3 regions of the Peribacillus sp. ACCC06369 genome follow, and region 2 is predicted to be linked to each of the others. Evidence: riboswitches for the same ligand, from Rfam matches in the RefSeq annotation. Region 2 holds a riboswitch; each other region holds the start of a gene.
What was found. A riboswitch is a leader RNA that binds a small molecule or an ion and turns the genes downstream of it on or off. The one in region 2 is predicted to bind S-adenosylmethionine.
Positions count from the first base shown of each region.

Region 1: another riboswitch for S-adenosylmethionine. It lies ahead of QUF78_RS06370 (methionine biosynthesis PLP-dependent protein); the one in region 2 lies ahead of QUF78_RS24650 (5-methyltetrahydropteroyltriglutamate--homocysteine S-methyltransferase).
Region 3: another riboswitch for S-adenosylmethionine. It lies ahead of QUF78_RS15550 (bifunctional homocysteine S-methyltransferase/methylenetetrahydrofolate reductase); the one in region 2 lies ahead of QUF78_RS24650 (5-methyltetrahydropteroyltriglutamate--homocysteine S-methyltransferase).

Region 1 covers NZ_JAUCEN010000002.1:1,134,658-1,144,931, reverse strand. Annotated here, with positions in the region: gene QUF78_RS06385 (ABC transporter ATP-binding protein) at 1-1,036, shown strand, start outside; gene QUF78_RS06380 (hypothetical protein) at 1,104-1,346, opposite strand; gene fumC (class II fumarate hydratase) at 1,455-2,837, opposite strand; SAM riboswitch class I at 3,184-3,297, shown strand; gene QUF78_RS06370 (methionine biosynthesis PLP-dependent protein) at 3,383-4,495, shown strand; gene metC (cystathionine beta-lyase) at 4,492-5,673, shown strand; gene QUF78_RS06360 (type B 50S ribosomal protein L31) at 5,784-6,032, opposite strand; gene QUF78_RS06355 (ABC transporter ATP-binding protein) at 6,170-8,188, opposite strand; gene QUF78_RS06350 (ABC transporter ATP-binding protein) at 8,185-9,936, opposite strand.
Region 2 covers NZ_JAUCEN010000002.1:4,844,652-4,854,925, reverse strand. Annotated here, with positions in the region: gene QUF78_RS24680 (M4 family metallopeptidase) at 1-334, opposite strand, end outside; gene QUF78_RS24675 (amino acid permease) at 802-2,286, shown strand; gene QUF78_RS24670 (CaiB/BaiF CoA transferase family protein) at 2,493-3,617, shown strand; gene QUF78_RS24665 (hypothetical protein) at 3,913-4,437, shown strand; gene QUF78_RS24660 (MFS transporter) at 4,539-5,714, opposite strand; gene QUF78_RS24655 (ArsR/SmtB family transcription factor) at 5,870-6,172, opposite strand; gene QUF78_RS24650 (5-methyltetrahydropteroyltriglutamate--homocysteine S-methyltransferase) at 6,224-7,327, opposite strand; SAM riboswitch class I at 7,411-7,512, opposite strand; gene QUF78_RS24645 (hypothetical protein) at 7,697-8,134, shown strand; gene QUF78_RS24640 (glycerol-3-phosphate responsive antiterminator) at 8,295-8,837, shown strand; gene QUF78_RS24635 (MIP/aquaporin family protein) at 9,073-9,897, shown strand; gene glpK (glycerol kinase GlpK) at 9,919-10,274, shown strand, end outside.
Region 3 covers NZ_JAUCEN010000002.1:3,042,484-3,052,757, reverse strand. Annotated here, with positions in the region: gene QUF78_RS15585 (hypothetical protein) at 74-868, shown strand; gene QUF78_RS15580 (beta-class carbonic anhydrase) at 957-1,529, shown strand; gene QUF78_RS15575 (NCS2 family permease) at 1,687-2,988, shown strand; gene dapF (diaminopimelate epimerase) at 3,171-4,157, shown strand; gene ligD (DNA ligase D) at 4,484-6,331, opposite strand; gene ku (non-homologous end joining protein Ku) at 6,481-7,323, shown strand; gene QUF78_RS15555 (MOSC domain-containing protein) at 7,826-8,476, shown strand; SAM riboswitch class I at 8,588-8,686, shown strand; gene QUF78_RS15550 (bifunctional homocysteine S-methyltransferase/methylenetetrahydrofolate reductase) at 8,790-10,274, shown strand, end outside.

The sequences.
Region 1 (10,274 bases), 3.7 Mb from region 2:
ACCTTCAGGCTGCGGCAAATCGACGACTTTACGGATGATTGCCGGACTGGAAGACATTTCCCAAGGGGATTTATTTATAGACGGCAAACGAGTCAATGATGTCCCCCCTAAAGATCGTGATATTGCGATGGTTTTCCAGAACTATGCCTTATATCCACATATGTCCGTCTATGACAATATGGCATTTGGATTAAAGCTCCGGAAAACGCCAAAAGCGGAGATCAAGCAAAGGGTCAATGAAGCTGCAAGGATCCTCGGACTTGAAGAGCTGCTAAATAGAAAACCGAAAGCCCTTTCAGGTGGTCAGCGCCAGCGTGTGGCACTAGGCCGTGCAATTGTAAGGGACGCAAAAGTATTTTTGATGGATGAGCCATTATCCAATCTCGACGCAAAGCTGCGGGTTCAAATGCGTGCTGAAATCGCAAAGCTACATAAACGTCTGGACACCACAACGATATATGTCACACATGACCAAACAGAGGCAATGACCATGGCGACACGTCTTGTCGTAATGAAAGATGGTATCATCCAACAGGTCGGTGCCCCAAAAGACGTTTACGAGAAACCCATAAACGTTTTCGTCGGCGGCTTCATCGGATCGCCTGCCATGAACTTCTTTACCGGAACATTAAAAGAAGGCATGTTTAAAATTGGTGAACAAACCTTTGAAATACCAGAATTGAAGATGAGAATGCTGCGTGATCAAGGATATGTCGGAAAAGAAATGATCTTTGGCATCCGTCCGGAGGATTTCCATAACGAAGGAGATTGCTTCACGGAGTCCCCCAACAGTATATTCACAACCCAAATTGATGTAGCCGAACTCATGGGCGCGGAGATCATGCTTTACTCCACATTAGAGGGGCAGGACTTCGTCGCACGGGTAGATGCCAAGAATATTATCCAGGCAGGCGAGAACATCAAACTAGCCCTTGACATGAATAAAGCACACTTTTTTGATAAAGGGACCGAACATCGCATTTTAGTTGAAGAGGACGAACAAATGCAGGAAAGCATGAAGTTATCTGCCAATTAAACGTAAAAAGACCCGTTCATGAATGGGTCTTTTTTTCATTTATTCAAATATTAAATAAGGGTCAAATCTATTCCTGGACCAATACCACTTCATCATGTCCGCATTCAGAGCATTTCATAAGATGCGGGCACTGGCCTTTTTGAAGGGATTGGGGGTATCCGTCGTTCAGCTTAAGTGTGTCGATATCCATATAAGCACTGTAATCATCAGCGTAATCCATGAATTTCCCTTTATCCTCAAGATTGCTGCTGCATTCCGGGCAATTTACATGAATTTTTCTTAGACCGTTGCAAAGCGGGCATAAAGACATTGTTATTCCTCCTGTTCCCGATACTTATGATCTAGTATTTGTTGCTTTCATTATTTTAACACATGGAAACACCCTCCCTAATACCGGCGGGAGGGCACTCCTATGGAATTATTTATTAACCATGTTAGCGGGATCGACCCATGCTTTGAATTCATCTTCCGTGAGGAACTCCAATTTCAATGCCGCTTCTTTTAAGGTAGAGTTGTCCTTGAATGCAGTTTTGGCGATCTTGGCTGCTTTTTCATAACCAATATGCGGGTTCAATGCTGTTACCAACATAAGGGAGCGATCTACATTTTCTTTGATCTTATCTTCATTTGCAGTGATGCCAACCGCACAATTAATGTTAAAAGAGTGTATGCCTTCCGTCAATAATTTCACTGTTTGAAGGAAGTTATAGATGATGACTGGTTTGAATACGTTCAATTCAAAGTTACCTTGGCTTGCTGCAAATCCAATTGTAGCATCGTTACCCACGATTTGTGTCGCAATCATGGTAAGCGCTTCACTCTGTGTTGGATTGACTTTACCCGGCATGATGGAACTGCCTGGCTCATTTTCAGGAATGGCTATTTCGCCGATTCCGCTTCTAGGGCCACTTGCCAGCCATCTGACATCGTTCGCAATTTTCATTAAATCTGCTGCCAATGCTTTCAAAGCACCGTGTGCATAAACGATTTCGTTATGGCTTGTCAATGCATGGAACTTATTATCCGATGTGACGAAAGGATGTCCTGTATCCGCTGCAATTTGTTTTGCTGAAAGTCCCGGGAATTCTTTTTTTGTATTGATTCCTGTTCCTACAGCCGTTCCGCCTAGAGCCAGGTTCAATAATTTTTGGCTGCTTTCCTCAATCATCGCTAAATCTTTATCAAGCATCGCTTTCCAGCCAGAAATTTCTTGTCCTAATGTCAGTGGTGTTGCATCTTGAAGATGCGTCCGGCCAATCTTCACGACATCCCAAAACTCTTTTTCTTTTGAATCGAATGTATCACGAAGTTCTTTGATGGCAGGAACCAACTTTTCAGCGACCTCCATAAAGGCTGCAATATGCATGGCGGTCGGGAAAGTATCATTGGAGCTTTGTGCCTTGTTTACATCATCATTCGGGTGAAGTGTTTCCGATTCACCATTTTCTTTTAACCATTCATTCCCTTTGTTAGCGACCACTTCATTCACGTTCATATTACTTTGCGTCCCGCTTCCCGTTTGCCAAACTACAAGCGGGAAATGTTCATCAAGCGTACCTTCAAGGATTTCGCCGCAAATCTTAACGATGGCATTCTTTTTAACTTCCGAAAGATCACCGAGATCATAGTTCACCTTTGCCGCAGCTTGTTTAACGTATGCAAATGCACGAACCAATTCAATCGGCATTTTTTCATTACCAATTTTGAAATTGTTACGGCTTCTCTCGGTCTGTGCTCCCCAATATTTATCGGCAGGAACTTTCACTTCACCCATCGTATCTCGTTCGATTCTGTAATCCATGTGTTCTCCTCCTATGTTTGCACTATTCATCGAAGACCTTAAGTATATGAAATGAATAATGTCGTATTATTCTCTCTCCTTACATTGTACAAACTTTATTATTTTAAAGCAAAAATATCCGGCCAAGCCTCCCCTTTTTCTGAAAAATTCAATTAATTCAACAGGATCATTCAGGATTATCCTTGACCACATGAAAATTCCGGATATTCTTTTTTAGACACGTAAAGTGTTGACACCGCTAGGCTCCAATAGACCTAGTCATGAACATCGAAGCAAAATCCATCAAACTTGTTCTTGACAGTATTTTGTATTTATAGTAAATTCAAAAGAAATTGAATAATCTAAACTCTTATCGAGAGAGGTATAGGGAATGGCCCGATGACACCTCAGCAACCTTCATTTGTTTCAAACCAATGAAAAGGTGCTAATTCCACAAGTTTGTGAACTTGGAAGATAAGAAGAATGACTCGTCCCTACTTAATCAAAGTCTTCTTCTTAAAGAAGACTTTTTTTATTTTATATAACTCAAAGGAGCAGTGAAAACTATGTACAAAACTGAAACATATCTTGCTCAATTAGGAAATCGCAGCGAAACGGCGACAGGAACAGTCAATCCGCCGGTATACTTTTCAACTGCTTTTCGCCACGAAGGAATCGGTCAATCGACTGGATTCGATTACACAAGGACAGGTAATCCTACACGCCAACTATTGGAACGATCCATCGCCGATCTGGAAAAAGGCGACCAAGGATATGCCTGCAGTTCAGGAATGGCAGCCATTTCTACTATACTGGCCTTATTTAAATCAGGTGATGCATGGATTGTCAGCGAAGATCTTTATGGGGGTACATATCGTCTGTTAGAACAAGGTTTTAAGAAATGGGGGTTGCAGTGTGACTATGTGAACACTTGTTGTTTGGAGGATATCGAAAAAGCCATCACTCCTCACACGAAAGCCATCTTCATTGAAACTCCCACTAACCCTCTTATGCAGCAAACGGATATTAGCGCCGTTGCCGCATTGGCCAAACGATTTGATTTATTGTTAATCGTTGATAATACTTTTTACACGCCTCTTATTCAACAACCCATCCTGCTTGGAGCGGATATTGTGATTCACAGTGCTACCAAGTATCTCGGTGGTCATAATGATGTGCTCGCCGGACTGATCGTGGCCAGCGGCGCGGAATTATGTGATGCACTTGCCTTCCATCATAATGGTACTGGTGCTGTCTTGAGCCCCTTTGATTCTTGGCTGTTGATGCGCGGAATGAAAACCCTGGCATTGCGGATGGAGCGTCATGAAAAGAATGCAAAGGTACTTGTAGATTACTTGTCGGAACATGATTGTGTTACGGACGTATTGTATCCCGGTAGGGGCGGCATGATTTCCTTCCGCATCATTGAAGAAGCGGCGGTCAACCCATTTTTACAATCACTCTCATTAATTTCGTTTGCAGAAAGCCTTGGAGGGGTCGAAAGCTTCATCACCTATCCTGCTACACAAACACATGCCGATATACCGCTTGAAGTCAGAACGGCCAATGGGGTTTGTAATCGCCTGCTTCGCTTCTCTGTCGGCATTGAGGACAGCGACGATTTGATTCAGGATTTACAGCAAGCATTCGCACACGTAAAAAGGGAGGCACTACGATGACCGATCATGATTTTAGCTTTGAAACCAAATTACTCCATAATCAACATAAATTCGATTCGGCAACAGGCGGTGTGAGCGTCCCCATTCAGCACGCTTCCACTTTCCATCAATCCGATATCGATCAATTCGGTAAATATGATTACAGCAGAAGCGGGAACCCAACTCGCGAAGCGCTGGAAGATATCATTGCCGAACTTGAGGAAGGTACACACGGTTTTGCCTTTTCATCAGGTATGGCAGCCATTTCAACAGCTTTCCTACTGTTGTCTGCCGGAGACCATATCGTCATTTCCGAAGATGTGTATGGCGGAACGTTCAGGATGGTCACAAGTGTTTTGACACGTTTCAATATTGAGCATACTTTCGTTGACATGACGGACCTTGAAAGCGTCAAAGCGGCCATTAAGCCAAATACGAGTGCCATATACATCGAAACGCCTTCAAATCCATTACTTAAAGTGACCGATATTAAAGCCGTATGTGATATCGCAAAAACAGCCGGGGCCTTAAGTTTTGTTGATAATACATTCTTGACGCCAGCATTACAGAAACCACTGAATCTGGGCGCTGATGTTGTCCTTCATAGCGCGACGAAGTTTTTATCCGGACATAGTGATGTGGTAGCTGGACTTGCTGTAGTGAAAGATCCTGAATTGGCAGTAAGACTCGGTTCCCTCCAAAACTCCTTTGGAGCGGTTCTTGGTGTCCAGGACGCCTGGCTAGTAATGAGAGGTCTGAAGACCTTGTCCGTTAGAATGGAGCACTCCCAAAAAGGGGCAGAAAAGATTGCCGCCTACTTAAAGAAGCAGCCCTTGGTTAAAAAAGTGTATTATCCCGGCCTAGCAGATCATCCACAGCACGCCATCCAGGAAGGCCAGTCACTTGGAGCCGGGGCGGTCCTATCATTTGAATTGGAAAGCGAAGAAGTCTTCCGCTCTTTCGTGAACTCTGTCGAGCTTCCTGTTTTTGCCGTAAGCCTTGGAGCTGTCGAATCGATATTATCCTACCCGGCCAAAATGTCCCACGCTGCCATGCCTGCTGATGAAAGGGAAAAGCGGGGCATCACGAACAGCTTGCTTCGTCTCTCTGTCGGACTTGAAAATCCGGACGATTTAATCAAGGACTTCGATGCGGCCCTTGTAAATATTGCAAAAGGCGAAGCAATTGCTGCGAAATGAAAAAAGGATGGGTGCCCCATATTTATGGGCACCCTTTTTGTTTGCATCATTTTAATTCTTGTTAAACCCATCCATAAAAAAAGGCCAACGATTTCCCGACGGCCTTACTCTCATTTCTTCATATTATATTTATCCAGGAAGCGATCCACTCGTCCGCCTTTTTCAGCAAACTTCTGCTTTCCAGTATAAAAAGGGTGCGTATCTGAACTGATCTCCACTTTTAATAATGGATACGTTTGGCCGTCTTCCCATTCGATCGTTTCATTGGATGTTTTCGTGGAACCTGTCAAGAATTTATAACCGCTGTTGGTATCCATGAATACTACTTGTCGATAATCGGGATGTATTTCTTGTTTCACTATTATCACCTCATCGTTAGTATAGGTATATGTTAAGCGTAATGATTACTATTATCAAGCATTGTGCTTGAAGGTGCCAATTACGGCACCTTCATTAATAGTTTAATCTTGATTATCCTTACTTATTCAATTGTATTTCAACCGGCCATCCCTTTATGCGGCCCAGCCTGCAGCTCATACATTTGATAGTACTTCCCTTTTAGTTCCATTAATTCTTCATGTGTACCTTGCTCAGCAATCCGACCTTTATCCAGTACCAGAATTTGATCTGCATTTTTAATCGTGGAGAGTCTATGTGCAATGATGAAGGTCGTTCTCCCTTTTTTCAGCACTTCCATTCCCTTCTGGATAATTGCCTCGGTTTCTGTGTCGATGCTTGCCGTCGCTTCATCCAAAATCAATATCGCCGGATTGAATGCAAGAGCACGTGCAAAAGAGATTAGCTGCCGCTGTCCAGAAGACAACGTTCCTCCTTTTTCAATCACAGGTTCATCTAGCCCTAAAGGAAGATGCTTCAGCACTTTGTCGCCCCCTACATCCCTTAATGATTTTTCAACCATTTCCCTTGTGATGCCTTTATGATTCAGACTGATATTGGAAGCGATGGTGCCAGTAAATAAATAGGGATCCTGGAGGACGATTCCCATATGCTCCCTAAGCGTTTGATGGGGAATATCCAAAATATTTCTTCCGTCAATTTTGATTTGCCCTTCACTACTGTCATAAAAACGGAACAATAAATTCATTATGGAACTTTTTCCTGATCCAGTATGGCCAACTAAAGCGATCGTTTCCCCTTGCTTAGCTGAGAAGGAAATGTCCCTTAACACATATTCATTATCCTTATAGCCAAAAGAAACATTTTCGAATTGCACGTTTCCTTTGTATCTGGATATGTTTTCATCACTGACTGCCAATCCCTGCTCATCCAATAAACTGAATGCCCGCTCCCCTGCAACAAGTGCCTGTTCTAGGTTAGCGAACTGATTGACGATTCCGTGAAGCGGATGAAGCAGGCGGCTGATCAAATCAACAATTGCATACATCATCCCTAAAGAAATGGCTGAACTCGCTGTAAGGGAAATCCCCCCGAAATACCAGACGAATGCCACTAGCGCCAGAACTTTAATGACACCAATTAAGTTTCCACCCGTCAACGAATTCAAATGGAGCATTTTATTTTGATAGGAATAGTGCTCCTGGTTCAAATTTTCAAAAGATTGCTTCGTCTCCTTTTCACGTCCAAATGCCTGAATGATGCTCATTCCAGAAATGGATTCATTGATCATCCCATTAATATCGCTGACCCGTTCCCGAATGATGTGATTATATTTTGAGGCGAATTTACGGTATACCGTCGTCCAGATAACGATGATCGGAATGAGTAAAAGGCCAATGGTACCGACACGTGCATCCAGAATGTACAAAGCAATCAGAACGCCGAAGATATTAATCGTGCTCGAGAAGAAGTTGGCGAGCACCGTTACATATAATTCCCGGATCGCTTCCGTATCATTAGTTACCCTGGCTACCACTTTTCCCGCTGGCATGTTATCGAAATAGCGTATCGGTAAACGGGAAATATGCGTAAAAATATCATTTCGCATCTTTTGAATGATTCGGTTTGCCGCTTTCTGCAAATAAAAACTCTGCCCATATTGAAAAATGGAGGAAATGATGACAAGGCCAAAATAAAAAGCCACAAGCTTAAAGATCCGCGGAATTTCCGGTTGATAAAACCGCATCACTTCCTGACTCGTCAATTTAACCGCTTGCACCCGTTGCTCTTTCCCGTCTTTCTTGATGATCAACGATTGGTTCTCCAAGCTTCTTCGGCCATCCATAGGCACGGCTTCATCTACGAAGACAAATTGATTGCCAACCTGCAAAACGCGGACTTCCCTGCCTTTCTTCTCACCTTCATTAAAGTAATCGGCCCGTTTATACCAATTTTCATCATACTTAACAGCATCTTTTCCTTTAACCGTTTCATACCAGGAGGATTCGATCCCAAGGATATGTGAATCGATGATTTTCTTGGCAACGAATGGACCCGTCAAATCGGCGGCTACCGAAAGTGCCAGCATGATCAGGGCGCCAATGATTAATTTTTTATATAGTGCAGCATAATTAAAAAGTTTCTTTACGACCTTCATGCCTTCACCTCCGTCCCTTGGTCAACCTGCTGTCGATCGTATTGCTCCCTATACCAGCCATTATTCTGCAGTAAATCTCCGTGAGTCCCCTCTTCGATGATCTCTCCACTGTCCAACACGATAATCCTATCCGCGTGCTGAACGGCTGATAAGCGATGTGTTGTGATGATGGTCGTTTTCCCTGCCCGTTCATTTTGAATGTTTTCGATGATGGTCGTTTCCGTTTTCGCATCTACAGCGGATAAGGAATCATCCAATATAAGGATTTCTGGATTTTTGATCAGTGCCCTGGCAATCGAGATCCTCTGCTTTTGCCCTCCAGATAGAGCGACACCTTTCTCACCGACGAGTGTCTCAAGACGGTTGGGCAGCATCATTAAGTCCTTCTCAAAATCCGCAAGCCGGATAGCTTCAGCCAGTTCATCTTCAGTTGCATCCATTTTACCGAATAAGATATTTTCCCTAACAGACTTCGAGAATAAAAAATGGTCCTGTGGAACGTAACCGATCCAGTTACGAATATCTTCCAGATCCAGTTGCTCCAACGGAATTCCTGCAAAAGCAATTTCTCCTGTTCCTAAAGGATATTCCCGTAGCAATTGCTTCACGAATGTCGTTTTACCACTTCCTGTTTTCCCGACGATACCCAATGTTTGACCACGCTCAAGCTGTACGGAAATATTGGATAGATTGACTACTGAAGAGGAAGGGTATGTAAAAAACACTTGATTGAATTCGATATTTTCCGGATTAGGAATACTCTCCAAACCCAATGGGTTCTTCACATCCGCTTCATATGAAAGGGTATCTTGAACACGATCCAGCGAAGCATTTCCCCTTTGCATGACATTGATCAGTTCACCCACCGCGATCATCGGCCAAATTAACATGCCTAGGTAAACATTGAACGAAACCAGTCCGCCAAGAGTTATGGCCTGTTGAAAAACAAGATAAGCCCCATAGCCCAAACCGATTAAATAACTGATTCCGATGATAATGCTGATCGTTGGATCAAAGAGGGCGTCGATTCTTGCCACGGCGAGATTTTTGCGATATACATCCTCCGTCATATCATCAAATCGTTTTTCATCCTCCCGTTCCTGGACATAAGCCCGGATGACACGGATACCTGAAATGGATTCCAGGACCTTGTCATTTAAAGTACCAAAGGCAGCTTGTGCATCAGTAAAACGTTTGTAAATTTTTTTCACGTAGATTTGCATCATCACTGCCATGATCGGAAGTGGAAGCACCGCCGCAATCGTCAACTGCCAGCTGATGGTGGCTCCCATCATGACCACAACTGTAATGGTGAACAGCACCGCATCAACGAGCGTCAATATCCCGAAACCAGCTGTGAGGGATATTGCCTTTAAATCATTGGTTGCCCTTGCCATTAAATCCCCAGTACGGTTTTTTTCATAAAAAGTCGGCGTCATTTTCAGCAAATGGCCCATAAATCCGGACCTTAGTTTTCGTTCGGCCAAGTTTCCGCCGCCGAATAACAGATAACTCCATAAGTACCCAAATAGGTAGCTGCCGCTCAGTACCAGGAGCAAATAAATAACGTATTTCATGACATCTTCCTGCGTCATGCTTCCACTGTTCATATCATCGATGGCATTCCCGACTAATTTTGGCGGGATGACCTCCAAGATATTCACTAGACATAGGAATAAAATGGCCAAGGTATAACGCCGCCACTGTTCTTTAAAGAACCAGGACAGCTTTTTAAAAATCGCAAGCATGAATTCCCCTCCCTTTTGTTCAAACCTTTCCCTTCGCTAACCGCTTTCTGGATCTCCGGGGTGCAGTAAGATTCCCAATTTCTTTTGTCTCATTTAAAATTCCTCCTATCTTTTATATGGAAAGGATGCTATTGCACCTGAATCCCAAATGCCAAAAAGCCTCCGCCAATTAGCGGAAGCTTTTTTAGATGTGTAAGAACACATATAAAAGCGCAGGCCGCGAAAATTCCACAACCTGCGCTTAAATGATGAATGAACACGTTCTCAATCCTTTGTCTAGAACGACAAAGCCTCAGGGCAGGCGGACGTATGATATTCGGTTGTAACATCCATATGCT
Region 2 (10,274 bases):
ATACAGGTACCCCTTTATAGGTTTGTTGCAATCTAAGGACGGTATTGCCAAGTTCATCCTTGCTTTCTTTCTGGATAATGAAGGAGTCTTTCGCCTTTTGCTTTTCTAGCTTGTAAGACTTTTTGTTTTCGTCAAAAAAGGTAAGAATGATATCTTCTGCCGTTTGCTTCGATGGGTCCGTAAGTTTCCCAGACTTGAATTCTAGCGAATCCTTATGCTTATTATACTTTTCAACACTTAACACATTTTTTGCCGCTAAAGCTTCTTGATGGGGAATAGCAGAAAATAATAGACCGATGGATAGTGCAGTTCCTAAAAATACCTTACCTTTCATAACACTCAACTCCTTCATGAGAATACCTCATTTTTACATTTTATTCATATATTATCAAATGGAGAAAACACGCAAAAAATATGACAATTAAAGGAATAAAATGGAGAAAAATGGTTTTTAATAGAAATATTCTTTCGGGATATTCTTCTAGTAATATTTGGAATGTATTTAAATTGAATCAAATGAATAAAAAGTGCAAAAAAACTTGGCATAAAGTGCAAAAAAACGTGGCGTAAAGTGCAAAATGTTTTGTCTATTAATGCGTTTTTTCTGTTAATTTGTTGAATATTGCGGTTTTGTAAATCTGGCATGAAAATTGCATATAAATTCAGGTAGGGAATTCAGGAAGGGTTCAGAAAGGAATATTCGAATTGTAAATTAGGTCTATTTGAAAGTCTATGAAATAGGAAAATTTATTAAATGGATTTCCCCATACATGTAAGCGCTATAGAAAGGGATGAAAATTTATGATACCAAAACAAGAAAATGACGTCTTTCAGCATCCTCCACAGCAAGAAGGACAAGAATTAAAGCGCGGTTTAAAATCCCGACATTTAACGATGATTTCCATTGGAGGGGCAATCGGCACAGGGCTGTTTCTTAGCAGCGGGGCAGCCATTCATACAGCTGGGCCAGGCGGCGCATTACTTGCTTATGCCTTAGTTGGGGCAATGGTTTACTTCGTTATGACAAGCTTAGGGGAACTTGCAGCCTTTATGCCGACAAGCGGATCATTCAGTACCTATGGATCGAAATTCGTCGATCCGGCATTTGGGTTTGCCTTGGGATGGACGTATTGGTTCAATTGGTCGATGACCATAGCGGCAGAGTTGGCAGCCTCAACAATGATCATGAAATTTTGGTTTCCGAATAGTCCATCATTGTTGTGGAGTTCATCATTCTTGGTGCTCATTTTCCTATTAAACTATTTATCGGTTAAAGGGTATGGTGAAGGCGAATACTGGTTTTCCTTCATAAAAGTTACAGCCATCGTTATTTTTATAATCGTTGGGATATTAATGATTATCGGCATTATGGGCGGCGAAGCAGTAGGATTTAAAAACTTCACCGTCGATGACGCGCCATTCCCGGGTGGGTTCATGGGTGTCTTCATCGTGTTCATAGCGGCTGGCTTTTCTTTTCAAGGTACTGAAATCGTCGGCGTGGCTGCCGGTGAAAGTGAAGATCCTGCACGGAATATACCAAAGGCCATAAAAAGTGTCTTCTGGAGAATCCTGCTTTTTTATGTATTGGCAATCTTTGTGATAGGACTTCTTATCCCTTATACAAGCTCAAGTTTACAAGGGGATAACGTCATGGTAAGCCCGTTCACGCTCATATTTGAAAAGGCTGGAGTGGCCTTTGCAGCTTCACTTATGAATGCGGTCATTTTAACAGCGGTGTTATCAGCAGGTAACTCTAGTCTGTATGCATCTACGCGTATGCTATATTCCATGGCAAAAGATGGCCAAGCACCGCGTATTTTTGCAAGACTTAATAAACGAGGGGTACCGGTTGCAGGAATGATTTTGACATGTTCCATCGGTATGCTAGCCTTTTTAGCTTCCGTATTCGGTGATGGTAAAGTGTATATTTGGTTAATGAATGCCATTGGAATTACAGGATTCATCTTTTGGCTGGGCATTTCCATCAGCCATTATCGTTTCCGAAAAGCATTCATCGCTCAAGGCCATTCATTGGAGAAGCTGCCATATAAGGCATTATGGTTCCCGATAGGTCCGATCTTTGCCATTGCAATTGGCTTGATCGTCATCCTGTCCCAAAATATCCAAGCCTTTTTCTCCGACCAGATTGACTGGGGCAGTGTTATAGCCGCGTACCTAGGAATCCCGCTTTTCCTTGGTTTATGGTTGGGCTATAAACTGGTAAGAAAGACAAAATTCGTTAAAATTGATGAAGTCGAGTTTGACTTCGACAAAAAATACGAATGAACAAGCTTAAAGTAAAAGCCGGACAATTTGTCCGGCTTTTACTTGTTTTCTATAGGCTCATTATCAAAAGCTAGGAAGCTGATTCCTAGCTTTATATTTTTGTTAAATGGAAATTTATACAAATCTAGTGGCAGGTGTTATATGGTAATCGTAAACTCTGCTAAATTGCATGTACAGAACGACGGGGAAAGCTTTTAATATTTCCAATGGAAAGGGAAGGTGCACGGCTGATGACCTTATTGACTCATTTAAATGTATTGGACTTTTCAACGTTACTGCCAGGCCCATTTGCCACTTTGATGCTAGCGGATTTAGGAGCGGACGTTTTGAAAGTAGAGAGGCCGGGAGCAAAGGATTCATGGGGTGTGAACCAATATCTTAACAGATCGAAGAAGTCGATCACACTTGATTTAAAACAATCTGAGTCCATCGAATCCGTAAAAAATCTAGTGAAGGAATACGATATCGTCATTGAACAATTCCGTCCAGGTGTCATGGAACGCCTAGGACTGGGGTATGAGGCATTAAAATCGATCAATCCGAAGCTGATTTACTGTTCCATCACTGGCTTCGGCCAGACCGGTCCCTATAAAGACCGACCGGGACATGATATCAATTATATTTCGATTGCAGGCTTATCAGGCTATTCCGGTACGAAAAAGGACGGCCCGGCAAAAAACGGAACCCAAATAGCAGATCTTGCCGGAGGCTCACTGCATGCTGTTATCGGTATATTATCTGCAGTCATTCATAGGGAAAGAACAGGAGAAGGCCAAGCCATCGACATCAGCATGACCGACTGCAGTTTTGCCTTGAATGCCATATCCGCACCTCTGAATTTACAAGGGGGCCTCGAGCTTGAACCAGAAAAACTGATGTTAAACGGAGGTTCCTTTTATGACTTTTATGAAACGAAAGATGGACGCTATTTTTCGGTAGGAAGCCTTGAGCCTCCTTTTCGAAAAGCATTATGTGAAGCGATCGGTGCACCCGAATTGTATGAACTGAGCATGAAAAGCAATGAAGAAAGCGGAATCAGGTTTAAAACGGCCATCCGACTTGCTTTCCTCGAAAGAGATTTTCATGAATGGCAGGAAATATTCGCTGATTTCGAGGCCTGTGCAGAACCAGTGCTGACCTTCACTGAAGCGGCCGAACACCCCCATTTGAAGGAGAGGGGAATGATTGTCGAGGTACCTGACGGAAAAGGAAATGCCCAGAAGCAAATCGCATGCCCGATTAAAACATCGGTTTTCACCCCTGAATATAAACATGCAGGCTTGAGGGCAGGACAAAACAACGCAGAAATTCTTCGCACCCCCAATCGCTAAATAATGATGTAAAGGCTATCACTTTTCCGGATTTTTTTGAAAAGAGATAGCCTGTTTTTTTTGAAGGGCGAAATAAGTTGGAGTTAGGTCGAATTAAGAAGGAAACAGCCGAATTAAGCTGGAAATAGCCGAATTAAGCAGTGGAAGAACCAATTGTTCTCTTAACACTGACGGAAAGAAACATACTACTACTGTGAAAATTTACTAGTTATAACTATTTTGGACAGGGTATCAGAGTAACATCCCAGTAATAGGGTTTTTGAGAAAATTGCTCTGGTAAGGAGGGTTGATTAACATGTTTGGTCTCTCTGATATCATTAAATTTCTATTTTCCTTTTTTTTGATCTTGCCGATCGTTACGCTGATACATTTGAGCGGGCATATTTTCTTTGTTACGATCTTTGGGGGATCAGAAAAGAAAATCTTGATCGGTTGTGGTAATAAACTTTTCGCCTTTCGGAACATAGAGGTGAGGAAATATTATTTTTGGAATGGGACTTGCGAGTTCAAAGGATTGAAACATGATAATCGATTGACGAATATGCTGATTTATTTAGGGGGGGCTATCTTTAATTTAGTCAGCATGCTGATCATATATAGCTTAGTGTATCAGAATATCCTGGATAGCTCGGTAATCTGGTATCAATTTATCTATTTTTCTTTCTATATTATGTTTTTCTCCTTGTTTCCGATGTATTTCTCTGACGGGTCGCCCAGTGATGGGAAGGCTGCGCAATTGGCATTGAGGAACAAACTGGAAGATAGGGTGACGGATGATATATTTGTGAAGAAAATGGATGATGAAGATAGCTGCAAGTAAAAAGGGGGCGTGCTGGTGGGCGTTCTTTTTTTGTTGCTTTCAGCTTTAGGATTTATCATAAGGCTAAAATCTAGCCTTATGATGAATGTTTATATAACGGTCTAGGATTTTATGGACTGTGCTATTTTACTGCTTGACGATGAACTTGAAAGGACCAGAACAATGACCATGGCAATGGCAACCCCCGTTGCACCGATCCAGGTTATGGAAGCAAGGGATACATGTTCTACAGCAACACCGCCAATCCCAGCACCGGCAGCCATGGCCAATTGCATCATCGACTGATTGAGACCGAGCATGACTCCTGATGATTCAGGCTCAAGGGTGGCTAAATGATATTGCTGTGTCGGCCCTGATGACCATGCCGCGAACGACCATAATGTAAGGATTGTCAAAACGCCAATCAATGAATTTGTAACGATGGACAACATGATGATCATCACAATATGCAGCGCCATACCGCCGATTAGTGTAAATGATACACCCCATCGATCCGTACTATATCCGCCAAACTTTGATCCAATCAGGCTGGCGATTCCGAATATAAGCAAAGCTGTGCTAAGTAGTGCGTCACTTACCCCTGATACAGTTAGCAGGTAGGGAGATAGGTAGGTATAAGCAATCGAGTATCCGCCTAGCCAGAAGAAGGTTATCGATAATCCAAGGGCAACTTTCCTTTTTTTTAGAAGCGCCAGCTGTTGGAGAAGAGGTACCGGTTTATCCCCTTTGGTAGGCGGAATGGTAAAGAATAAAACGATCATGGCAATCAGGCCGAATAGGGCGATTCCGCCAAAGACAGATTTCCATCCGAATGCATCCGTCATGATTCTTCCAAGAGGTACCCCAATGATAAGGGAAGCTGTAAACCCCATGACCACTGTCGCGATAGAACTAGCTTGTTTGTCTGGCGGAGCAAGCTTAGCAGCAATATTCAAAGCGGTGACAACAACCAATCCTGCACCTAGAGCCATGATTATGCGTGCAAATAGAAACGGTCCAAAGCCTGGTAATAGGAAGGCAAGGAGATTGGCGACTACGAATAGTCCAAGTGAGTACAACATTAATTTTCGTCTATCTAAACTTGCTGTCAAAGCCATAAGAATGGGGGTACCGATTGCGTAGACAAGGGAGAAAATTGTAATGAGCTGTCCTGCGGCTGCAAGGGTCACTCCAAGAGAATCCGCAATCTTATCTAAAATCCCGGATATGATGAATTCGGATGTTCCAACTAAAAAACTGATAATCGCCAACATGTAAATTTTCCATGTATTAAGCAAATAGATTCACTCCTCATTAATGATTTATGGTTATATGCAAAGACATATCGGAATATGTTAATATGTATGAATAAAAAAATAAACATATCGTGAAATGTCGAATTGTTAAAAGGAAAATAAAACCTAACCCACTAAGGCAGGGATCAGGTTCATTTTCATACTTCTTCTTTCAAGAAATCAGTAATTTTTGAGATTGCATCTTCATCTCGTTTGTAATACGTAAACTTTCCTATCCGCTCCGTCTTGATCAATCCTGCTCTAAGAAGCATCGAGAGGTATTGAGAGGCCGTGGATTGGGTCATGTTTAATTTTTCTGTAATCTGACTTACACAAACGCCGGTTTCCTTCATATCTATTCCCTCATGAGGGGTGAAGTGGAGTTCAGGCGCCTTGAGCCATTGTAAGATTTGCAACCTGGATTCATTGGATAATGCTTTAAATATCTCGATTGTTTTCATACATTTCATTATATCGAGAATTATCGATATGTCAAATGATTAATAAAAAAATCATTCCCATACTTCTTTTGCTACATCAACGACGAACTTCAACTTTTCCCACTGCTGTTCTTCCGTTACCTTGTTGCCGTGATGGGTGGAAGCAAAGCCGCATTGCGGGCTTAAGCATAATTGTTCGAAAGGAACGAAGCGCGAGGCTTCTTTAATACGTGCCTTAACAGCTTCCTTGTCTTCGATTTCTCCATTTTTTGAAGTGACGACCCCTAGAACGACACGCGCCCCGCTATTTGGAATGTATTCCAATGGTTTGAAATCCCCTGAGCGATCATCGTCATATTCCAAGAAGAATCCATCCACTTTTTCTTTTGCCAATAATGTTGGGGCAATACGGGCATAGCTTCCTTCAAATGCCCATGTCGACTGGTAGTTTCCACGACAAAGGTGGGTGGTGACTACCAGGTCTTCTGGTTTGCCTTCCAATGCGCCATTAATTACACGCAGTGCTAAATCAATTAATTGTTCCCTCGTATATTTTCCCTCTTTGAACTGGAAATCCGGAGCTGAAAGCCTGGCAATATATACATCATCCAATTGAAGATAACGCACTCCTGCATCATAAAAGGCTTTCAAAGCATGCTGATACGCTTTGACGATATCATTTGCATAGTCTTCGATATCAGGGTAGACGTCTTCATTTTGAACACCTACAGCAAATAATTGATTGGGACTTGGAATGGTTTGTTTGGCCACGGCACGTCCGTCCACAATTTTGTTCAATTCAATAAAATCACGAATGAAGGGATGTTCAGGATTGAATGAAACCTTTCCGGTATTGCGAACGTTATATCTCTCTGTATCCACACCATCGAAAGTGAGTCCTTTTTCAGTAACATATCCCTCGATTCCATTTAAATGTTCGAGGAAGTCAAAGTGCCACCAGGTCCGTCTGAACTCACCATCCGTCACAGCCTCTAATCCAACTTCAATCTGTTTATCGACAATCCGATTGATTTCTTCGGTTTCAACTTCACGAAGTCGTTCCGCTGAAATTGTACCATCCTTAAATTGCTTTCTGGCAATATGTAAACGTTCCGGTCTTAATAAACTCCCGACGTGGTCCGCCCTAAAAGGCGCTTTCGTTAATGTGATTGACATGTTGCATTCCTTCTTTCCTTTTATAAAATAAAAAACCTCTTCTTAAAAATAAGAAGAGGTGTTGGCAGCATAGCTATTTACTCTTCTTATCTTCAAGTTTTTACACTTCTGGAATTAGCACAGTACATGATTAGTCTGTTGCTGAGGCATCAAAGGGCCAGTCCCTCCACCTCTCTGGATAAGAGTTGTCTATTAAATTAATTATGACTATACAGGTAGTTTTTACAAAGGTCAAGGGTTGAAGGTTGAAGATTTAGAATATATCGATTATTAACTCGGGAAATGTTAACTGCATCCGTGAACCCAGCATATGTTATAACCGACGTTCCTTATGAACTGTGATATTGAAAGTTGGAGGGGAATACCAGGATGAATGCATTCGATCCATCCAATATATTTGGAAATGGCATACCGATAACGGTAACTGCAGCTATGATAGAGAGAATCATAAAGATGAAATCATCTGATCAGGATATTAAAGTCGAGATTACGCCAAAGCATATAGTGCTTTCCGGAACGACGGAAGTGAAAAAAATGATGTTTAAGAAAAACGTAGCTTTCAGGATTACATTAAAACCGGTTCACGTGGAAAAAAGAACGATCTCATTTGAATTAGTGGAAATGGAACCGATTGACAGGAGTTTCATCAACCAAAGGATATTTAACAGACCGCCATTTTTTGAATTTGAAAATAGAATGATCAAAATGAATGTTGGTGCTTGGAACATCGTTAGAAAAATCCCGGTCGGCACAATTAAATCATTTGAACTTGTCGATGGTGCATTGAAAATGAAACTTTCTTTATGATGGATCGTTTTTAGCCGCAATATATAAAGGGGATGCCAGGTATGTTAGTGTAAGGATGGATAGGGTGGCAATTCATTAAAATGTGTTTGAAAAACCAAGCTCTTTAAAATATACTGAATTACTAAAAGTTTTAGTTTTTCCAGAGATAAGGGGGAAAATAATGAACCAGAAGATTTTGCCTGCTTCGGCAAGCATGAAGGATTTCGAAAGATTCTTAGAAAGTTCCTATGAAATAGGCGTGTTTCTTGATTTGCATATATCACAATTGAAAAATGTAAGTATGATGGCAAAGCAGCATAATAAGAAAATGATTTATCATGTCGATTTGATCCATGGCATAAGAAGTGATGAATATGCGACAGAATTCATTTGTCAGGAGTATAATCCATATGGGTTGATTTCGACTAAATCAAACGTTATTTTGAAAGCGAAGCAAAAGGGGGTCATTGCCATCCAGCGAATCTTTTTAATAGATTCGCATGCGCTGGAGAAAAGTTATAAGCTGGTGCAGAAAACCAAGCCGGATTATATCGAAGTTTTACCGGGCGCTATGCCGTGGATGATAAAAGAAGTGAAGGAACGACTACAAACACCCATTTTTGCAGGCGGTCTCATACGTACTTCTGATGAAGTCCTGAACGCCCTTGATGCTGGAGCGTCGGCAATCACCACTTCCAAAACTGAATTATGGGATATCGTCTAATAGGGTAGAACGAGGAATTTGAAAAAAATTACAGAAAAATAGATTAATTTTTCACAAAATAATTGACAGCGTTTTCACAACCTAGTATATTTTACATTACAAGTTAATATATGTGACGGAGACTAGGAGATTCACAACAGATCTATTCATAATTTTTTTATGAGGATAGTTCTGCTGTGAATCTCCTTTTATTTGTTTGCAAGGTTTTTAAATTATCAGGGGAGGGGTTTTATTCATGACTCCATTTTGGGGAGAAGTAGTAGGCACAATGATTTTAGTTTTATTCGGAGCAGGTATTGGAGCGGGTTCATCCTTAAAGGGATCTTATGCTAAAGATGCCGGTTGGATCGTTATCACGATTGCGTGGGGACTGGCTGTCACCATGGGTGTTTTTGCAGTGGGATCCATAAGCGGGGCGCATTTAAATCCGGCGGTCACAGTAGGATTTGCCATTATTGGAGAGTTTCCATGGAGTGATGTACCTGGTTACATCGTTGCCCAAATGATTGGCGCAATCCTGGGGGCAACTCTAGTATTCCTGCACTATTTACCACACTGGAAAGCTACTGATGATCCAGGAACGAAGCTTGGTGTGTTTGCGACTTCACCTGCTATCCCACATACATTTTCAAATCTATTAAGTGAAATGATTGGAACTTTCATCCTTATTCTTGGTTTATTATTCATAGGTGCCAATGATTTTACAGAGGGTCTGAACCCATTCGCTGTCGGTTTATTAATTGTCGTGATTGGGATGTCACTCGGGGGAACGACAGGATATGCCATAAACCCGGCCCGTGATCTCGGGCCCCGCATCGCTCACTTTTTGCTGCCGATCCCGGGTAAAGGCAATTCGAATTGGGGCTATTCATGGATTCCGGTAGTTGGACCGATTGTTGGGGGTTCACTTGGTGCCGTTTGTTATAAAGCATTCTTTTTAGGGGATATAACAGTAGGATTTTGGTCTGTTTTGGGTGCAAGCTTGGTACTATTGGTATTAGCCTATGCATTTGGGAAAAAACAGTCACATGAATTGGAAAGCAGGAATATCGCTAGTTAATAAAAAGGAGGGGCATACACTATGGAAAAATATATTTTATCATTAGATCAAGGAACAACAAGTTCGCGGGCGATTTTATTTAACAAAAAGGGGGAAATCGTCCATTCCTCCCAAAAGGAATTCACGCAGCATTTCCCTAAACCAGGCTGGGTCGAGCATAACGCCAATGAGATTTGGGGATCGATCCTGGCAGTGATTGCCGGTGTACTATCGGAATCCGGTGTAAAGCCAGAGCAAATTGCTGGTATCGGGATTACTAATCAGCGTGAAACGGCAGTCGTTTGGGATAAGGAGACAGGTACTCCTGTTTATAATGCGATTGTATGGCAGTCAAGACAAACAAGTGAAATCTGTGATGATTTGAAGGAAAAGGGACT
Region 3 (10,274 bases), 1.8 Mb from region 2:
TAAGGGTACAGCTAATCAACGGTCGCCTTAAGGCGGCAAACTTTCTTGTAAGGAGTGAGGAGCAGAGCGGAATATGAATATACGCGAATATTATCAAAAAACGAGCAATTCTAATTTTCATGCTTCTTGGATATCTCTTCTTTTGGCCGTTGTATTTTTCATTTTCCATATTTTTGCGATGATACCTGGCAATATTTTATTGATAACGTCTCCTTTTCTTTTCTTTAGCACTGCCCAATTTGTCAGTCATCGTATATATGAAAATAGAATGAAGGAATTACCTGATGAACTCAAAGGGTCACATGCCGCGTTATTAAAAAATGAACATGTTTTATTGACTTTTATGCCAGCACCGACATTGAGGCTGCTTCTCTTTGCCCCTGATGGATCTCTAATGGGCGAGATTCGGGATTTGAATATGAAGTGGTTCATGTGGATGATTCCCAATTTCTTGTCGATGCTCCTGGCCAAACGTTATGAACTGGTGGACCATGAGGGACGTTTGCTGGCTAAGTACCATATCAAAAGGGGGCTTTTCAATAAAATGACGATCATGGATGATCAGGGAGGTCTGCTGGGATCGTATCAAGAAAATCGGTCATTCGTGAATATCAATGGAATGATATATAAGGAAGATGGTACGGAATGGATGCCCATCAAAACGCCGGGAAGTGTGAATTCTTTCGAGATTGCCACAAAAGAAGGGGAAAAAATCGTTTCATACCAAGAAGGATGGATGCCTTTGGAGTGGGGGAAGCGATTCAAGACAAATACACCGATCCTTTCTTTTTCATCAAATGTTGATGAAATTCCTAAAATCATCGTCTTTGGGTTCTGTGCAGCCACTCTAAATCATCGTTCAAATTGACTAGGATAACCCTTTAGCAAAACTTTTAAATATTTGATATAATCATAGTGGAATACATAGATTAAATACTTATAAAAAGGTGGTAAATATGAGTTTACTTAATGAGATTCTTGATTATAATGAACAGTTTGTAGAAAAAGGTGAATATGTTAAGTATAGAACGGATAAGTTTCCTGAGAAACGTATGGTCATCATAAGCTGTATGGACACTCGGCTCGTTGAACTATTGCCAAAATCCTTGAATGTGAAAAATGGCGATGTCAAAATCCTGAAAACTGCCGGGGCAATCGTCTCCCACCCATTCGGAAGTGTCATGCGGAGTATCCTTGTTGCTATTTATGAGCTAAAGGCAGATGAAGTATTGGTCATACCTCACCATGACTGCGGGATGGCATCAGTCGATGCCGATTCTGTAGTAGACAAGATGATCGAACGTGATATACCTAAGAGCACCATCGATACACTGGGAGCTGCAGGAATCGATATCCGCAGTTGGCTTCGCGGATTTGATGATGTTTATGAAAGTTGTAAGAACAGTGTGGAAGTGATTAAAGGGCACCCTTTGATCCCTAAGAATATTCCTGTACATGGTCTAATCATTTCGCCTGATACAGGGAAGCTGGAATTGGTAGTCGATGGATATGCGGGAGAACAAAAATAATATAAAAACATCAAGGCTGTCGAAATGATTTTCGGCAGTTTTCTTCAAATTTTGAGCTATCTATTTATTTTTATCCTTTTTTTTGATAAAATCACCAAGTGTAGTTTGTCACTAATACAAACGGGTGGGCGAGGGATAAATTTAATAAGGATACAACATGAAGAAATTAAACTTGGAAGCGTTTTTTCATTTTTCCGACTATGGAACGAATGGAAAACGTGAAATCCTTGCTGGAGTCGTCGGCTATTTTACGATAGTCTATATTCTCATCGTGAATTCCCTGATATTATCGGAAGCGGGCATACCGATTAATGGTGCAGTGATTGCCACGATTCTTTTATCTGCCTTAAGCTGTATGATGATAGGGCTTTGGGCGAATGTCCCAATCCTTCTGGTTCCAGGAATGGGCGTAAATGCACTTTTTGCTTATACCATGGTTCAAGGAATGGGTCTATCTTGGCAATCGGCGCTTGGTGCTGTATTTATCTCAGGGGTTATTTTTGTAGTCATCGCTTTCACAAAATACTCTAAGATAATCAGTGATTCAATTCCAAGTTCAATAAAAGAAGCCATATCTGTTGGTCTTGGCTTATTCTTGATGCTAATTGGACTCGAAAAGGGCGGGATAATCACGGGAGGTTCATCCTCTATCGTCGCACTTGGAGATTTAAGCGATCCTGCGGTGTGTGCGACAGTGTTGACCTTTTTACTGGCCATTACGCTATTCATCAAGAATGTCCCCGGTAACTTCATGATTACCATCCTGGCAGGGAGCCTCATTGCCTATTTGTTCGGGACTGTTCAACTATCGGAAATCCATTTTTCAGGCATAGACACAGCTTCCTACGGTAGTCTCTTCTTTTCATTATCGTTCATGGAAGCGGACCGGATCGAATTCTGGATAAGTGTATTTGCGATGACGATGGTTCTTGTTTTTGAAAATATTGGTCTTGTACACGGGCATGTAGACAGTATCAACCGCCAGGGTGCCTATAAAAAGTCGCTGCAGGCGACAAGTGTTTCCGTTCTGATTTCAGGCATATTCGGTTCAAGTCCTACGGTTGCAACCGTTGAAACGGCAGCTGGAATCGCATCAGGAGGCAGAACTGGTTTTACTTCAGTGGTGACGGGTTTTCTATTCATTCTATCACTGCTATTTATACCGGTGATTAAAGTGATCCCTGATAGCGCCATTGCCCCCATTTTAATTATTATTGGCATTTTGATGCTTGGAAACATAAAAAAGCTGGATTTCAGCGATTTAACCGAGAGCATACCGGCAATCATGATAATCACGATCATTCCATTCACTTACAGTATTGCTGATGGAATGGCATTCGGTTTCATCCTGTACCCGTTCTTGAAGCTTGTAACCGGAAAAGCGAGAGAAGTGTCAGCACCTATGTATGTGAGTGCCGGAATGTTTATCGTCTATTTCATCATCGGTATAATCGGTTAATATTTAGGAAGAGCGGTTGGAATGAGTCATTTCTCATTCCAACCGCTCTTTATTGTGTTTTTTTAGAAGGGAAAATTGGATTTATTATGATTTACTCGATGACACATCCGTCCTGAAAATGCTATGATATAGAATATTAAAAAATGATAAATGACTAGCAGCATATTAGAGGATGTGACAGGATGATTATTGAAGGTTTAAAAAGCCATGGTTCAGGTAATGATTTCTTAATCATTGATGAATTGACTACGACCTTGACGTTTACTGAAGAAGAGCGAAAAAATTTCGCGAAGGCCCTATGCAATAGGGAAAAGCTTGGCGCGGACGGAATCTTGTTTGTAATGAAAAGTGAACATGCTGATGCAAGGATGCGTGTCTTTAATGCGGATGGATCGGAAGCCTCGATGTGTGGCAATGGACTTCGCTGTGTTGCACGTTACGCGAACGACGTTCTAGGGCTCGATAAAATGATCGTTGAAACCATGAAGGCAAATTTACTCGTGGAGAAAACGGAAGACATTTATGAGGGCATTCCGACATTCAAGGTGGAAATTTCCCCTGTAAGTTTTAATGTGACGGATCTTCCTCTCGTTATAGCGAAAGAACAGTTGCAAAACGAACCATTGCCGGAACTTCATGATACCCTATTATTTTCGGCTTTGGCGGTTCCTAATCCACATTTAATCACGCTCGTCGATAGTGATATTTTACAAAGTGATTTGCAGGAAGACCTTTCAACAAAGGTCAATCAACCGAATGAGCTTTTCCCTGATGGCGTCAATGTCAGCTTTGTGAAAGAGTTGGAACCAGGGAGCATTTACGTGCGGACATTTGAACGGGGAGTGGGCTTCACGAATGCTTGTGGAACGGCGATGTCGGCTTCAAGCCTAGTAACATGCTCTGTTGGATTAAACGCGTTGGAAAGTGAAATATCTGTCTACAATAACGGCGGAAAAGTTAAATGCGTCGTGCATCATGATGAAGAAAGCCAAAAGTATTCAATTGATTTAATTGGGAACGCAACCTATGAATTCAAGGTATCGATTGAAATAGACTTAGATCAGCCTGAAAAATTTGTCATGCTTGAAAAACAGGATTTTGAATCGGAAACAAGCCTGTATGCCAAGCTGCAGGATGAAGTTCAAAGTTATTTGAAAACGACATTATAAAGAAAAGGACCAACCAGGAGTTGGTTACAGACTGTAGACAAACTCGAAGAAAAGCGAGTGTGCCTGCAGTTTTTTTTATTTAAAAAACGTTCCAGTCATTTTCAGAAATCCGCGCCCTTTCCGCCTACTGTATCAGGGTTGGGAATGAGACCATTCCCAACCCCTTTTTGCCGACAAAAGGGTTTCTATCTGAGTTTTTTAAACAAAGCTGATTGGAATGGAAGGTATGAGATTCCTGCAGGGAAAGCGGGTCTAAGGGAGACCCTAGAGGCGCACCCTACTTTCCAATCAACGTTCCATTTTACACTCCTTCAAAAAAAGACCAACTAGTTGTTGGTCTTTTTTTGTTTTAGGAATGATAATACTTCCAAAAAGGCCGGGCCATTATCGACAAGCCTGTAATCCATAAATGCACATCCGTTCCTTTTGATTCTGTTTGGTATGGTTTCAATCGTATAGTCCTTTAACTGGAGACTTTCGTCAACTTCCTCCCAAAACAAAGGTGTAGCCACACCCGCGAAAGAATTTCCCCGTGGGGAATAAGGTTGAATGATGGTTTTTCCTTCACTATGCTGCACAAAGTCCAAGTAAAGTCGGTCATGCCGATTTATTTTCATTCTTTCCGTTGTAAAATCATTTGGGTTGGAACTTGTTAAGTAGTCACCGAGAAAATCGGTGAATATGCGTGTCTCCTGATAAGTAAATCTGTCATCAGGCAGAGGGATGTGAATTTGCAGTCCTTTGTTACCTGAAGTTTTTACAAAAGCTTTTATCCTTAAAGAGTCCATCACCTTTTTTATTTCCTGTGCGGCCTTTATAGCCAAGGAGAAAAATTCGATGGAAGGGGGATCTAAGTCCAGGACGATTTCATTGGGTCTTGTTTTTCCAGCTTTCTGAAATGGGGCATGGAATTCCAATGCCAGTTGATTTCCAAACCAAAGTAGCGTTTCAATATCGTTACACAGCATATACTCAATATCATCATCCATGAACGTTTTAATAAAGGCCGGCGCATAATCAGGCTTGTTTTTCTGGAAAAATCTTTCTTTATCCATAGTGCCATGAGGATAGCGAATAGTCGTAAGCTGTTTATCCTTCAAGAAGGGTAAGAAGAAAGCTGAAACCTCCCGTAAATAATGAAGGTATTCAACTTTTACCACCTGTTTTCCACCGGTTATCCAAAGTGGTTTATCCTTGGAGGTTATTTGTACAGTATCTGGAAATGTGTATTGGCCTATGACGAATTTCTCCCAGGTACATTCATCGGGGGTTGTTTGTAAAAGCCATTGCGAAAACTGGGGTTCACGCAATTCATTTTCCTCATAAACGTGTAAGAATTGAACTTCGATGCAAATGGATGGATGTATATAAAAAAATTGTGCATCTTCGTCTGATGCATTTTGCTTGATCAGTTCATGCAATATCCCTTTATCTTGAGCACTCAGTCCATTTTTAACACTTCCGATTTTCGTTACGGCACCTTCTTTGAAAACTGCGAGGGAAACGTAACCATTTTCTTTGTGCAATGCTGTAATGAAACAAGAAACGGTCTTCCAATTTTTCACCTTAATCCAAGATGTAGAACGTTTTCCTTCTTGCCAAGTTCCCCGAATTTCCTTGGCGACAACTCCTTCGCCATCGAATAGGATGACCTTTTTCAAGGCATCATCCAAAACGTCAAAACTTTCTATTAATTGGATCAAAGCCTTATCGGTGGAGTCAGGAGGCATAGGAAAGCCAAGTTCTTCACCCATATTCATCATGAATCTCCTTCGTTCTTCCATAGGATTAGCTGCTATGTCTTTTCCGCTGATGCGAAGCAGGTCAAACGCTATAAACCGGCATGGGGAAAAATGAGCTTTTTCTGAAATTAAGGATTGTTTCCCAAGGCGTCCACGCCACTGTATTTGAAAAAAGTCCGCTTTTGCTTGATTGGTAAGCCAGACCAATTCACCGTCCAACTGCAGTGGTAGGTAATCTTCCAGGTCCAGATCTTTGATGTAAGCAATGATTTCTGGGAATAAGGGTGATAACTCCTTCTCATTTCGACTCGAGATGCTTATCGTATCGGAGTCTATCGTTAAAATTGCCCTAAAGCCGTCATATTTGATTTCATAACGCCAATCCTTGGAGTTAGGGGCTTCAGGGTAATAGGTTGGCAGCATCGGTTTCATCTTGTAATTACCTCCGCAAATAATTGATAACATTATTTTGCCAAAAAAACGAAGTGTTAGAGTTGGCAATTGTTTTTTCGGTTTTTTTTTAACAAAGGGGAATAATAAAATTGATCTTCTCTTTAAAAATAAGTTATGAGGTGACGAATATGCATACGATGTGGAAGGGGAGCATATCATTCGGTTTGGTGAACATTCCGATCAAACTTCATGCTGCAACGGAAGATAAGGATATATCTTTAAGGACGTTGCATAAGGAGTGTCATTCACCGATTAAATACGAAAAGATGTGTCCGGTTTGCCAAAAAGAAGTGGGAAAGGACGATATAGTCCGCGCTTTTGAATATACAAAGGGAAAGTTTGTTGTATTGGAAGACAGTGAACTAGAACAGCTAAAAAAACAAAATGAAGAAAAAGCAGTGGAAATCGTGGATTTCGTTAAAATTGAAGAAATAGATCCCATTTATTTCAACCGGAGTTATTACATGTCTCCTAATGACGGTGGGATAAAAGCTTATTCCCTTTTGAGGCAGGCCCTAAAAGAATCGAATAAGGTTGGGTTAGCGAAAATCATCATTCGCTCAAAAGAACAAATGGCGGTAATCCGAGTTGTTGATAATACCTTGGTGATGGAAACGATTCATTATCCGGATGAAGTTCGCTCCACAGCGGATGTGCCGAATATCCCTGCCAACGATACCATTGTAAAAAAGGAAATCGATACGGCTGTGTTATTGATAGATCAATTAACGACTACTTTCGATCCGACAAAATATAACGATGACTATCGAACCGCTTTACTTGATTTGATTGAATCGAAGAAAACGGGACAAACGACGATTACAGCCAAAACAAAAGAGCCAGTTTCCAACAATGTAACCGATTTAATGGAGGCTTTACAGGCATCCATTGACCGAACGAAACATGATGAACCGGAAAAGAAAAAGACTACCCGAAAGAAAGCGGCACCGAAAAAAAAGAAACAAGCATAAACAGGAAGCTGAGCGGAAGACGTGTGATGTCGCTCGGCTTTCTGCTTGTTTTAGCAAGGGGGTTTGCCTTCTAATAAGGTAATGAAAGTGACTTAACAGGGAGAGGATTACATATGGAAGGAAGTACAAATAGGTAAGTGGATCACGATGTAAGGAACTGAATGGAATTAAAAGAAATGATGGATGGAAATGAAGGCAAAAAAATTCGCTCCCTAAAGAGCGACAATGAGGAATTCAATCGTGAAAATCAACATATAGGCGAACGGTTGTAGTTTTCGACTATATATTGTGTTCATATTCTACCATATTTAATTCTGAAATAGCAACAAAATTACTGAAACTAACCTATGAATTTTTCTGGAAATCAATGATATTTCGCCAACTTGGTGCTTTTGCCCTTCTAATCTGCTATATTCCCATAAAAACTACAGAACAAAATGGATTTTTAGTATAATTTATACATATAGGATGATATAAATTAAATAAGAATGGAAGATGTAAAATGGAAAATGGAAAAATCGAATCCCTTCATGCCGGAAAGCCCAAACAGGAAAATTTTTCGAATATCGATATCTTTTCAGCGATGGATAAACAAGCAGTGGATGACGTGATAGTAACTAAATCAGGCATAATGGGTGATGGGGTAGGTAATGTAAAGTTCCATGGAGGTCCTGATCGGGCTTTGTGTTTTTACCCCTTTGAGCATTACTCATTATGGAATGAAAGATTCGCTAAAAAGCTAGATATCCCTGCATTCGGTGAAAATTTAACTGTAGCGGGGATGAGGGAAGAAACAACGTATATCGGTGATATTTATCAAATAGGCGAAGTGATTGTTCAAATTAATCAGGGGAGGATCCCTTGCTCGACCATTTCTCACTTCAATCAAGAACCTAAGTTTTTGGAATTCGTGCTGAAAACGAGTTACACTGGTTATTTTGCAAAAGTCATTCAGGAAGGAACGATAAAGAAACAAAACGAAATCGTGCTAATAGATCGTTTGCAAGAAAAAATTTCGGTTCATTATGCAACAGAGGTGATCCTGCATAACCGAGATGGGCTGGAAGGCTCAAACGCGTTACTTACACTAGACTCGTTAGCGGAAGACTGGAAACAAAGGATAGTGAAGAGAGTTCAAGCTGCAAAAGAGTGATTGAATTTTGCAAAAGTGAAAAAAATGACGATCAGGTATTGAAATTGACAGATTATTAATGTAAATTAAATATAATCAAATTTTGAAATCTTGTGAAAATTATATAATTGGATCTTATCGAGAGAGGTGGAGGGACTGGCCCGAAGAAACCTCAGCAACCAGCTTAGGCAAAGGTGCTAAATCCAGCAAGCAGAGCTTGATAGATGAGGAGAATGTTTCAAAAGACCTTCTTCTTTGAGAAGGTTTTTTTTCTTTTCTCTCATACTCATATAAAACGACAAAAACAGGATTGTTTTTGAGAGAGGGTGTAATTATGAATTTTCGTAAAGAATTGAAAGAAAGAATGCTGGTTGGAGAAGGGGCAATGGGGACCTTACTGTACTCTTATGGCATCGATCAATGTTATGAGGAATTAAACTGCACGAACCCAGATCAAATAGAGTCCATTCACCGTGCCTATTTGCAAGCTGGTGCAGATATCCTTCAATCTAATACATATGGGGCCAATTTCAATAAATTGAAACGGCATGGACTTGAAGATGAAGTAAGCAGAATCAATCGCCAGGGAGTCATCCTTGCTAAAAAAGCGGCAAAAGGAAAGGCATATGTCTTCGGTACCATAGGGGCACAGCGGAGTATCAGGAAATCGGATTTAAGTATGGAAGAGATAAAGCGAGGTTTTCGTGAACAGCTATACAGTCTGTTGATGGAAAACCCGGATGGGATTCTCTTGGAAACATTTTATGACCTGGAAGAGCTGGAAACCGTTTTGCAAATCGTTAAAAATGAAACTGGACTGCCGATCATCGCAAATGTTTCGATGCATGAACTGGGAAATCTTCAAAATGGAATCCATTTAAATGAAGCCTTTCAAAAACTCGAGCAATTGGGTGCCGATGTTGTTGGGGTGAATTGCCGACTCGGTCCACATCATATGATTCGGGCCTTGGAAGAGGTGAGTTTGCCAAAGCAAGCGTCGATTGCCATTTACCCAAATGCCAGCCTTCCCGATTATGTGGATGGAAGGCTTGTCTATAAAGCTGTGCCGGAATATTTCGGCTCAAGTGCCCTAGACCTTCGTGAGCAAGGTGCCGGGATCATAGGAGGGTGCTGTGGAACGACTCCCCTGCATATTCAAGCTGTAAAGAATGCGATTGGAAGTTTGGCTCCAGTAAAAGAGAAATATACGAAAGCCCGTGAAATAGAAATAATTGAAGTGAACGATAGAGAATTGGAACTCCCTCTGTACGAAAAGGCCAAAACAGAAAGGACGATTCTTGTTGAACTTGATCCTCCGAAAAAGTTGGGAATAGAGAGTTTCATGACTGGTGCCGAGGTTTTGAAAAAAGCAGGGGTCGATTCCATTACCTTGGCGGATAATTCACTTGCTTCACCAAGGATATCGAATGATGCACTGGCTAACTTGCTGAAGAACCAATTGAATGTAAAGCCGATGGTGCATATAACATGCCGGGATCGAAATTTAATTGGCCTGCAGTCACATTTAATGGGCCTGCAGACGGTTGGGCTGGACGAATTATTGATCATCACCGGAGATCCCTCTAAAATTGGGGACTTCCCGGGAGCCACTTCGGTTTATGATTTATCGTCGTTTGACCTAATAAGCATGGTCAAACAATTTAATGAAGGTCTATCCTATTCCGGTCAGAGTTTGGGCCAGCGGGCTAATTTTAAAATTGCCGCCGCTTTTAATCCCAATGTAAAATATTTGGATAAAGCCGTACAGAGAATGGAAAAGAAGATTGCCTGCGGTGCCCAATCCTTTTTGACACAGCCA